One region of the Candidatus Clostridium radicumherbarum genome, then DNA from elsewhere that is predicted to be linked to it. Evidence: riboswitches for the same ligand, from Rfam matches in the RefSeq annotation. Region 1 holds a riboswitch; each other region holds the start of a gene.
What was found. A riboswitch is a leader RNA that binds a small molecule or an ion and turns the genes downstream of it on or off. The one in region 1 is predicted to bind cyclic di-GMP.

Region 1 (3,291 bases):
TCAATGCCTTCTCTAACAATTTTAATAGCCTCATCATCATAGTAGTCACTGTATTTTTTAAAGATTTTTGTAGACTCAGATGCCAAAGGACTATCCACATATACTGTTAAATCCTTTAAAAGCTTTCTCTCAATGTATCTATTTAATGCATAAATGACTTCTTGAGCTCTCCCAACTGCAAAGGAAGGTATAATAACGTTTCCGCCTCTTTTAAAGGTATCATTAATTATTTGTACAAGCTGCTCGAACTCAGAATTAATATTATCATGAAGCCTATCTCCATAAGTTGTTTCCATTATAACGTAATCTGCTTCTTCTATTAAGGTAGGATCCTTTATTATAGGAATATTCTTATTTCCAATATCACCACTGTAAACTAACTTTATTTCATCCTTATTAGCTTCTTTAATTCTAAGTTCAACCATTGCAGATCCTAGCAAATGACCTGCATCTCTGAATCTAATTTTAAAACCCTCAAACACCTCTACCCATTCATCATAAGAATGACCATAGAATAAATACATGGACAGTTCAGCTAATTTAGCAGTATATAGAGGCTCAAGAGGCTTTAGACCTTGCCTCATCCTTTTCCTGTTTTTCCATTCGATTTCCATTTCTTGAATGTGTCCTGAATCAGGAAGCATAACACTACAAAGATCCTTTGTAACCTCAGTGCATAAAACCTGGCCTTTAAAGCCCTGCTTATATAAAAGTGGAATTCTGCCGCTGTGGTCAATATGAGCATGAGACAAGATAACATAATCTATATCTTTAGGATTGAAGTTAAAGAATTCGTTTCCTCCTCTTTCCTTCTCATCTTTACCTTGATACATGCCGCAGTCTAAAAGTATTTTCTTATCGTTTACATTTAAAATGTGACAAGAACCTGTAACACAGCCAGCTGCACCATAAAATTCTAAATTCATAATATCCCTCCCGTATTTCTTATTCTGGTGGGGTAAACTTAACACGTCCATTGTTATGAACTAGATTACCCTAAAAGTCCATTTAGGATTTATGCCAAAACAATTATTAATTGTTTGCCCCCTGTTGGATTGTATAAATTTTTAATTGAATTAGGTTTATATTAGTATATTATTTTATGAGAATTTTTTCAATAGTTAATAAAGTTTAAATGTTAACAATTATTAATTTTTGTTATGTATCAAAATAGTGAGAAGAAATAATAGTTTTTCTAATACTTAACCTCTCTAAATAGTATTTATTTTACAAGATATATATGGTAATATGTTAAATATAAGCCTAAAATATTACAAAAAATTCATTAATTTTACATAAAGTCCATAGATAATAGCAAATTTATCGAAAGGTAAAGACGCAAAGCTGCGGGTCTAAGGAATATTCTATGACAGCCGGGCTTCCTAAGTAGGATTTTTTTTCATGTCGTGATTATCCTTATCTATGCTCATTTATGGGTTCAACATCTAATCAAACACATTATTTTCTATATGGTGTGATTTACAATTTAGTTATTGGGCAAGTTTTATACTTTTTAGGTTTAAACCATCTTATTTGCACATATGATTTAGAAAAGGAGATGTTATTTAAATGAGTGTGGAGAACGAACACGGGAATGATGATACTAGGGCTTCAGTAGAAGAGCAGAAGGCATCGGAAGAGTCTTCTGATGGAATTAATGAGGACCCTACGGATAATTTTTGGGGATGCAAGAACTGTGGGAATTTGGATATTGAGGAGGGGTATAACCTAAAACTATGTAAGGAATGTAGGGACAAGCTTTCTAGAAGACCTATTCCTAAACAAATAAAGTTGGTTTCTTTATTTATCATTTTAGTTATACTTTTTTCTCTATGGAAGTTTCCAAAAAGTATTAGCTCAGGAGTTGAGTATGAAAGAGGACTTCAAGCCGAAAAAGCTGCAAAATATGCTACAGCAATTTATCATTATGAAAATGCATTAAAGGAGCATCCAGAATCCGATAAGGCATTAGTAAGGTTATATGTATCATATTATGAAGATGAAAGAATAGAGGAAGCATACAAGGTATTTGATCAGATTACAGGTGAATCGCCATCTAATAAAAAAATGAAAAAAGAATTAGTTGATGAAGTTAATACAACAACCAGTAAGCTTGATACATATTATAATCCAAGCAGTGAATTATATGATAAAATAAAAAACCTGCAGAATTCTAAGACTGAGGATATTGTGAATATAGTTAAGCCGATTGTGGATAAAAATCCTAAAGAGGTATATGGTGCTTATTACCTTGCAAATTTATATTTTGATATGAAAAATTTTAATGAAGCAAGTCAAGTTTTGTCTAGAGTAATTAGTAATTATCCTGATTTTTATGCAGGATATCTTCTTCAGGCTGCTACTTATAGGGAACTAGGTAAGTACGATGAAGGTGTAGAGTATTGTAATAAGGTTCTTAAGCATAATACTGAAGATGTAGGTGCTCTTATAACACTATCTAAGATCGAGCTGAAACGAAGAAATAATGCTAAAGGCCTTGAATATGCTAAAACAGCATATAATTTAGATAGTCAGGATGCAACTGTAACTGCAAATCTTGCATTAGCTTATCATTATAATAATTTAATTAGTGAAAGAGATAAATACTACAAAATTTATCAGAATTCGAATAATACAGATAAATATACTGATAACCTGCTGAAATCAATTTTTGATGGCACTTTGCAATGGCAAAAGCAAATTTAGGATAAAAGGAGAATGAAAAAATGCTTATACCTGGATTTATAATAACAATTTTAACTTTTCCTGGGGTTATAGTTCATGAAATTGCTCACCAATTATTCTGCAGAATATGTAGGGTTGCTGTTCTTGATGTTTGCTATATAAGGGTAGGTAATCCTGCAGGATATGTGATACATGAAAGGCCTAAAAGTTCATTTCAGCAAATCTTGATAGGAATTGGACCATTCCTTATAAATACTATTTTGGGAGCATTAATTGCGCTTCCAGCAGCAATACCAATATTATATTTTGGTGATAAATTTACAGGTACCAATATTTTAGACTTTTTTCTAATTTGGCTTGGGGTTTCAATAGCAATGCATTCCTTTCCAAGCACAGGAGATGCACAAAGTCTTTGGAATACAGTTAAAGATAAGGAGACTCCCTTACTTTCAAAGATTTTAGGTGCACCTATTGTATTTTTAATCTATATTGGCGCCATGGGATCAGTTGTTTGGCTGGATTTGCTTTACGGAATAGCGGTAGCAACTTTCGTACCTAGCTTAATTATCCGTATAATGGCCTAACAGCATTTGAGCAGGTGATACC
Region 2 (3,291 bases), on a different contig from region 1:
ATATGGTAAAAGGGAAGCAGCTATTGTATGTTCATGAATTAACTCCAGGTATGATTTTGTCTAAGGAAATAAAAGCTAATGGTAAGCTTCTAATTGCAGAGGGTACAATTGTAACCCAATATGCAATAGATAAACTGAAAGATTATTATATAGACAATCAAATTGAGGTATACTATGGAGATTTTGATGCTGAACAAGATTACAGCAAGGATGCTGATGAAATTAGGACTTTTGAGGAAGTTCAAGAAAGTCTTGAGGAACTTACCTTCAATGTAGAAAATATTTATGAGGATATGGAAAATTTAAAAGTAACAAGTATAGAAGAAATAAGAAGATTTGCTGTTAAAATTCAAAGTGAGTTAAAATCAGTAAACTCAGTGATTAAGAATATTGTCCTTTATGGCAGTGGGAAAGATACTATTTATAGACATGGAGTTAACGTTACTGCTTTAAGTACAATACTAGGCAAATGGATAGGATTAAGCGGCAGTGATCTTAACCTTCTTACATATTCCTCAGTTTTACATGACTTTGGTAAAGTTAAAATAGATAAGAGTATTTTAGATAAACCTGGAGACTTAACTAAAAAAGAATTTTATGAAATTAAGAAGCATCCAACAATAGGTTATAACTATATAAAAGAGATACCTTTTTTAGATAAGTCTGTGAGCTATGGCGTGCTTATGCATCATGAAAGAAATGATGGCTCCGGATATCCATTAGGATTAAAGGAAGAGAATATTCATAAGTTCGCAAAAATAATAGCTATAGCAGACACCTTTGATGCTGTGAATTCTGATAGGAGCTATAAAAATAGCAAGGGACCTTTCGAAGCACTTGAAATAATTAAGAAAGAAAGTCTAGGAAGGCTTGATTATGAGTATAGTAATATTTTCTTAAGTCACGTAGTTAATTATTATATTGGAGAAATGGTTGAATTAAATACAGAAAAGGTTTGTAAGATTATACAAATAGATGTAAATGATTTAACAAGACCACTACTGCTGGACAACTCTGAGTTCCTAGATTTGAAGCAGCATAAAGAATTATCAGTTAAGAGATTGGTTTTATAATTAACAAATAAGAAAGGCATTCCAAGTTTTATTGGAGTGTCTTTTTTATTTTATTTGTGTATTGCAAATAAATTTTCATTTCCATAGGATAAAATATGGCACCTGTATACCATACCCCCCTATATTATATAAATAAACATTTAACTATCATGTGAAAATACTAACAATACTAGTACAGAGAACATTGTGAAATCAATATTTATCATGTTAATATTTTATTTATAGTATCTTTTTGGATCTTCTGTAGTATAATATACGTATAAGAGGTATAGAGAATTTATAAGTAATTTGGGAGGTGTAATAATGAATATATTAATGTATGCTATTAGCAAAAAGTATAGGGAAAAAATAAAATCAGAGTTCAATAAAGACTTATCCCATAAATTAGAGCAGGAAGTAATTCAAAATGAATTTATATACAAGACTGTATTAGAGGGTAATGTGAATTAACTATATTGATGCCCATAGATCTTAAATGTGCCTATGGGCTCTTTTTATTTAGTTTAATAGACTTTATTCAATGAAAACTGTCACTTTTTTTGAAATTATTACAAATTATCTTAGGTACCACCTAAAAAATACAAAATATTTCGTATAATTATTATTAGATATATTGATTTCTCATTTAATATAGAATATAATGGTAATAACTTAATATAAATCAATTATTTTATATTAGTAAATAGCAAATCCATCAAAAGGTGGAGACGCAAAGCCGTGAGTCTAAAGCAAATTTATTTGCCATGATAGTCAGGTTGCCAAAAATATAGGGTAACAGTTGTATCTTTCTAAGATAGGCGCTGTGTTGCCTGTCTTTTTTTAATGTAAAAGTTACTTGTAACTTAAACGTTAAATAATTTGTTACCTAAAAACAAAACGTTTTATTAATTGAGAGGTGCAGTATGGTAAAAAAGTGGAGTTCAGAAGAACAAAAGTATCTAGCTGAAAATTGGGGACAAGTTGAATTGAGAGTTATTATGGAGGTGCTTGATAGGAGTTATGACAGCGTAGTTAGAAAAGCTCAAAGATTAGAGCTAGATACAAACAAATATCCAAAGGAGAATTTAACCAATAGGTGGTCTGAGCAGGAAGAAAATGTTCTTTATAACTTTTATCAAATTAAACCAATGAATGAATTAATCTTATTACTACCCAATAGAACAAGGGAAAGCATAATTAAAAAAGCCAAACAACTAGGTCTTAATTGTGAAAATAGGCATTGGCTTTCAGAAGAAGTAACTTATCTAGAAGAAAAATGGGGCGTAATGACCATAGAGAATATTGCAAAGAAGCTTGCTAGAACCAAAAATGCTGTTTTACTAAAAGCCCACAAAATAGGTCTTAGAGAGCAGATAATTGCAAACGGTGAATACCTTACTCCAAAGGATATTTCTGAGATTTTAGCGGTTGGCACAAGAACTGTTTATAATTGGATGGATAAAGATTATTTAAAATATAAGAAATTTAGAATAAACTCAATTAAAAAATATCAAATTTCAATAGATAACTTTAAACTATTTATAGAGGAACATGAAGATAAATGGAATACTAAAACAGCAGATATTAAATTTATTACATCATGTTATACCACTTTCAGGGACATGGCAAGCACCAAGGTGCCAGAATGGCTGCAGCAAAAAATTAATGTAGACAAGCAGAAGAAACTTCCCGCATGTCGCAAGCAGTGGACAATTAAGGAAGAAAATAGGGTTAAGTCAATGATTATTGGAGGCAAAACCTGTAAGGAAATAGCACTATTATTAAATAGAAGCTTTTATTCAGTACAAGATAAAATAAGCAGCAAAAGGCATGAATATTTTCAAAGCAATAATATAACATCATCTAGTTTAAAGGAAATGGATCAAATTTCAATAGTTGGATAAGATATTACATAAAATTAGTATATATCAGCAACTTAGGCTGAGAAACACTCCCACATAATAAATGAATATAAAAGGGGGATTTTGCAAAACTATTTTTAATAATAGTTTTGTAAAATCCCCCTTTTATTTATGCATTATGCCCCTGCTGGAGTGGATTGATTTGAACTATTTGCTGAAGCACTTTGAAGTAGGTTTAATAAGGAATCTAAATCAGCATTTAATTTAGTAAGTTCGCTAATTCTTGTGTTTTGAATACTTATCACTTTATCTAAATCAGAAGTTGCTGCATCAAATTTTTTGCTTTGCACGTCAGATTTAAATTGAGTAAAGGCTTG
Region 3 (3,291 bases), on a different contig from region 1:
GCAAAGGCTAGGAGCATTAAATTATTAAAATTTATTACTGATCCTGTTTGAGGAAGCATACCATTTGCTTCAGCAATAGTATACTTACTAAAGTGACTAGTATCGAAGGTAAAGGTCATTGTATCTTTATTATAGCTTCCACCAACTTTTTCCCACTGCTTTGTATTTTCGTTGTAGTAGAAAGCGGCAAGTTTCGTAATATCTAAACCACTAATTTCATCTTTAGACAATTTTACAGATATATTAGCTTTTCCACTTTTAAATGTATGTATATCCTTTATTTTCGTGCCGTCCTGTTTATATGCAGAAAGGCTAAAATCAAATACCTTCCCTACACTTTTAAGTGAATTTAAAACTGCATCTCCTACTACTAAATTTTGTTTTAAATTTACATAGTCTCCTTGTCCTATTCCATTAAAATCTATAGTAGAAAATGGAAGACCAACTATAACATTATTAGAATTAAGCTTTATGCTTCCTTTACCGCCATTTATGGACGCAGCATCAATTTTAGCTTCTACAGTTTTTACATCTGTAGGTATAACTGGTGTTATATCATTTACAGCATCCTTAGATATTTTACTTGAATTTAATGTTATGAGGGCATCTTTGCCATTAAGAGTTGTTGTGAAATTTTCTGAAGCTGGTGCTGCTGGAGCTGCTGATGAAGGTTGGTCTATAGATATTGGTGTATAGCCAAACCCTACAATACCACATGTAACTAAATGCTGATCATCATACACATTAAGTCCAAGCATACCGCTAGATACAATATACTTATCTACAAAGCCCTGGTCTTCCAACTTTGAAATGACCCCATCTGTATCTATCCACATATTTCCATTGATATCGCCTGATTCAAAAAATTGTTTTGCAGATAAATCATATTCTTTAACAAGGCTAAGACCATTATTACTAATTGTATACTTTTGTATGATATTCTTCACTACGGCATAGTTAACTGGTGAAATTTCTTGAGTGTATACAAGCAATGTATTGTTTGTCCCAGGATAAATAGCTTTAATATGATTTGTACTATTTATTGAATATTCCTTAATTGTGTTATCATTTAAGATCCTAAATACCTTATTATCAGCACCTAATGCAAGGGATTTAAAAAACCACATACTTCCATCTAAACCCTGTTGCAGCCTACCATATGTGTTATACAAAGAATCTCCCTTTTGAAGAACAAGTTCTTCATGGGAAAATCCCTTATCATTATATATTATGTATTTTGTATTATAATCTGTAATTTTTCCATTTGCATCATAGATTGGAATATTGTTTTGGTCTGCTGCAAACCAGAATACTCCATTTGCATCTATTTTGTAATCTGTAATATATGCTTTTCCATCACCGTAGATAGGTACATTTTTTACAAATTCCATCTTGTAGGTATTTAAATTTGCCTTATATATTGCATATGGCTGGCTTTGGTCATCTCCATTTGAAGCTACATAAACATTATCGTTATATACTCCTATGTAAATTAAATGCCTTATAAGATTAAAGTCTTGAGAAATTATATGTTTTTGGCCATTCTCTTCAACAAAGAATTTTATATTGTTGTCAACAATTACAGTATTATTAACAATTGTCTTATTTTTATACTGATATGCAAAGCCCAAAGTTTCTTTTCTAACATCCATAAACGTTGGAAGAGAAGAACTAGCTGCTTCAGCCTTAACCTTCCCTGCAAATCCAACTCCAAAAATCAATTGAAATAAGAACAGTACTGCAGTAATAGCACTTAATAACTTTCTTTTTCCCATCTTTTACTCCCCTTTGTATTAATAAAATCAATGATCAAATATAGCTATGGATACTATTTTCTCTCAGGTATACACCTCCAAACAAATCCATAGATATACCTAACTGCAATAATAATACATGGTGTTAGATAAGTAAAAGCGTAAACAATACTATTTAGGTAACCCGGCTGCCTTAGCTTAATAAACTTTAGGCCCGTGGCTTTGCGTCTCTATCTTTCAATAGGTTTGCCTTTATCTATGGTATCTTATTTTAACAATTTATGATGGATTATGTAGTTATATGTAAAATTATATCAAAATGTAACAATATTGTGAAGTAATATTTTACCAAGATTATAATATATGAAATAAAAAAGGAACCCACAGTGAAAGCTTATTTCTCTCCTGCAAGCTCCTTTAACAAAATTACTTAGTAACTAATTTCTATTTAGGGCTTTATTCAACTACTTTAGGTAAAATAATTTTAAAACATGCTCCTGCCCTGCTGTTATTTTCAGCTGTAACCCTGCCATTATGTTTTTCTATTATGCTCTTTGTAATTGCAAGTCCAAGTCCATGCTTACCTCCTTTTCCCTTATAAAATCTATCAAAGACATTCTTTAATTCCTGCCCATCAAAGCCCGGCCCATCATCTTTTATGGTTATATTAATACTGTTACCTAAGCTTTCAAGGCTTACACTAATTTCTTTTTTAGAATATCTCAAGGAATTTCCTAATATATTAATTACAGCTCTTGATAATTTTTCGTCATCTGCCCTAATTATTAGATCTTTATCCTTTACATTAAGGCTTATGTTCACGCCATTTTTTATGGCAATGCCATTTACTCTATCTATACAGCCCTTAAGAAGGTCTTCAGTATTTAAGGCTTCAAGGTTAAAAGCCTCCTGCATGGAATCTAGCTTAGATAAATACAGAAGTTCCTCCACAATATTCGTTAGCCTTTTGCTCTCATCAATTATCACATCAGCTGCACTATTTGTATCCTCTATTACTCCAAGCTTTATTCCTTCTGCGTACCCTTGTATTGACATTAATGGTGTACGAAGTTCATGTGAGGCATTTTGTAAAAAGGTCTTCATGGTAGAGTCATAAGCTTTAAGCTTTTCTGCCATTGCTTCCATAGTCTCTGCCAATTCTCCAATTTCATTATCCTCATATTTTTCAGGTACAATTTTATAATCTCTTTCACCGATTTTCTTGGCATATTCATTTAAAAGTGAAATTGGTTTGGAGATCTTCTTAGATACAGCATTTGAAATTATTAATGCAATAATTGCAGCAACAAGCATTATGGAAAAAAGTATTACATTAATTGAAAGTATAAGCTGACTGCTATTTTTCATGTCTGAATAGAGTATTAAATTCCCTAATGATTTTTTATTTTCTAAAGCAAAGGGATGTATTAGTGCTGCATACTTTATATTTGAAGCACTAAAGTATTCTATTCTATTCTTTTTCAGCCCACTACCTAAAATATTTTTCTTACCTAAGGAAGGTATTATATCATTACTT

Region 2: another riboswitch for cyclic di-GMP. It lies ahead of ACJDUH_RS01545 (hypothetical protein); the one in region 1 lies ahead of ACJDUH_RS13270 (tetratricopeptide repeat protein).
Region 3: another riboswitch for cyclic di-GMP. It lies ahead of ACJDUH_RS01570 (LPXTG cell wall anchor domain-containing protein); the one in region 1 lies ahead of ACJDUH_RS13270 (tetratricopeptide repeat protein).

The regions. Positions count from the first base shown of each region.
Region 1 is NZ_JBJHZY010000002.1:739,936-743,226, reverse strand. Features, by position in the region: gene ACJDUH_RS13275 (MBL fold metallo-hydrolase RNA specificity domain-containing protein) at 1-926, opposite strand, end outside; cyclic di-GMP riboswitch class I at 1,304-1,386, shown strand; gene ACJDUH_RS13270 (tetratricopeptide repeat protein) at 1,570-2,706, shown strand; gene ACJDUH_RS13265 (DUF3267 domain-containing protein) at 2,727-3,269, shown strand.
Region 2 is NZ_JBJHZY010000001.1:311,430-314,720, forward strand. Features, by position in the region: gene ACJDUH_RS01535 (HD-GYP domain-containing protein) at 3-1,073, shown strand; gene ACJDUH_RS01540 (hypothetical protein) at 1,377-1,523, shown strand; cyclic di-GMP riboswitch class I at 1,748-1,836, shown strand; gene ACJDUH_RS01545 (hypothetical protein) at 1,976-2,956, shown strand; gene ACJDUH_RS01550 (hypothetical protein) at 3,091-3,291, opposite strand, start outside.
Region 3 is NZ_JBJHZY010000001.1:316,735-320,025, reverse strand. Features, by position in the region: gene ACJDUH_RS01570 (LPXTG cell wall anchor domain-containing protein) at 1-1,775, opposite strand, end outside; cyclic di-GMP riboswitch class I at 1,930-2,015, opposite strand; gene ACJDUH_RS01565 (sensor histidine kinase) at 2,211-3,291, opposite strand, start outside.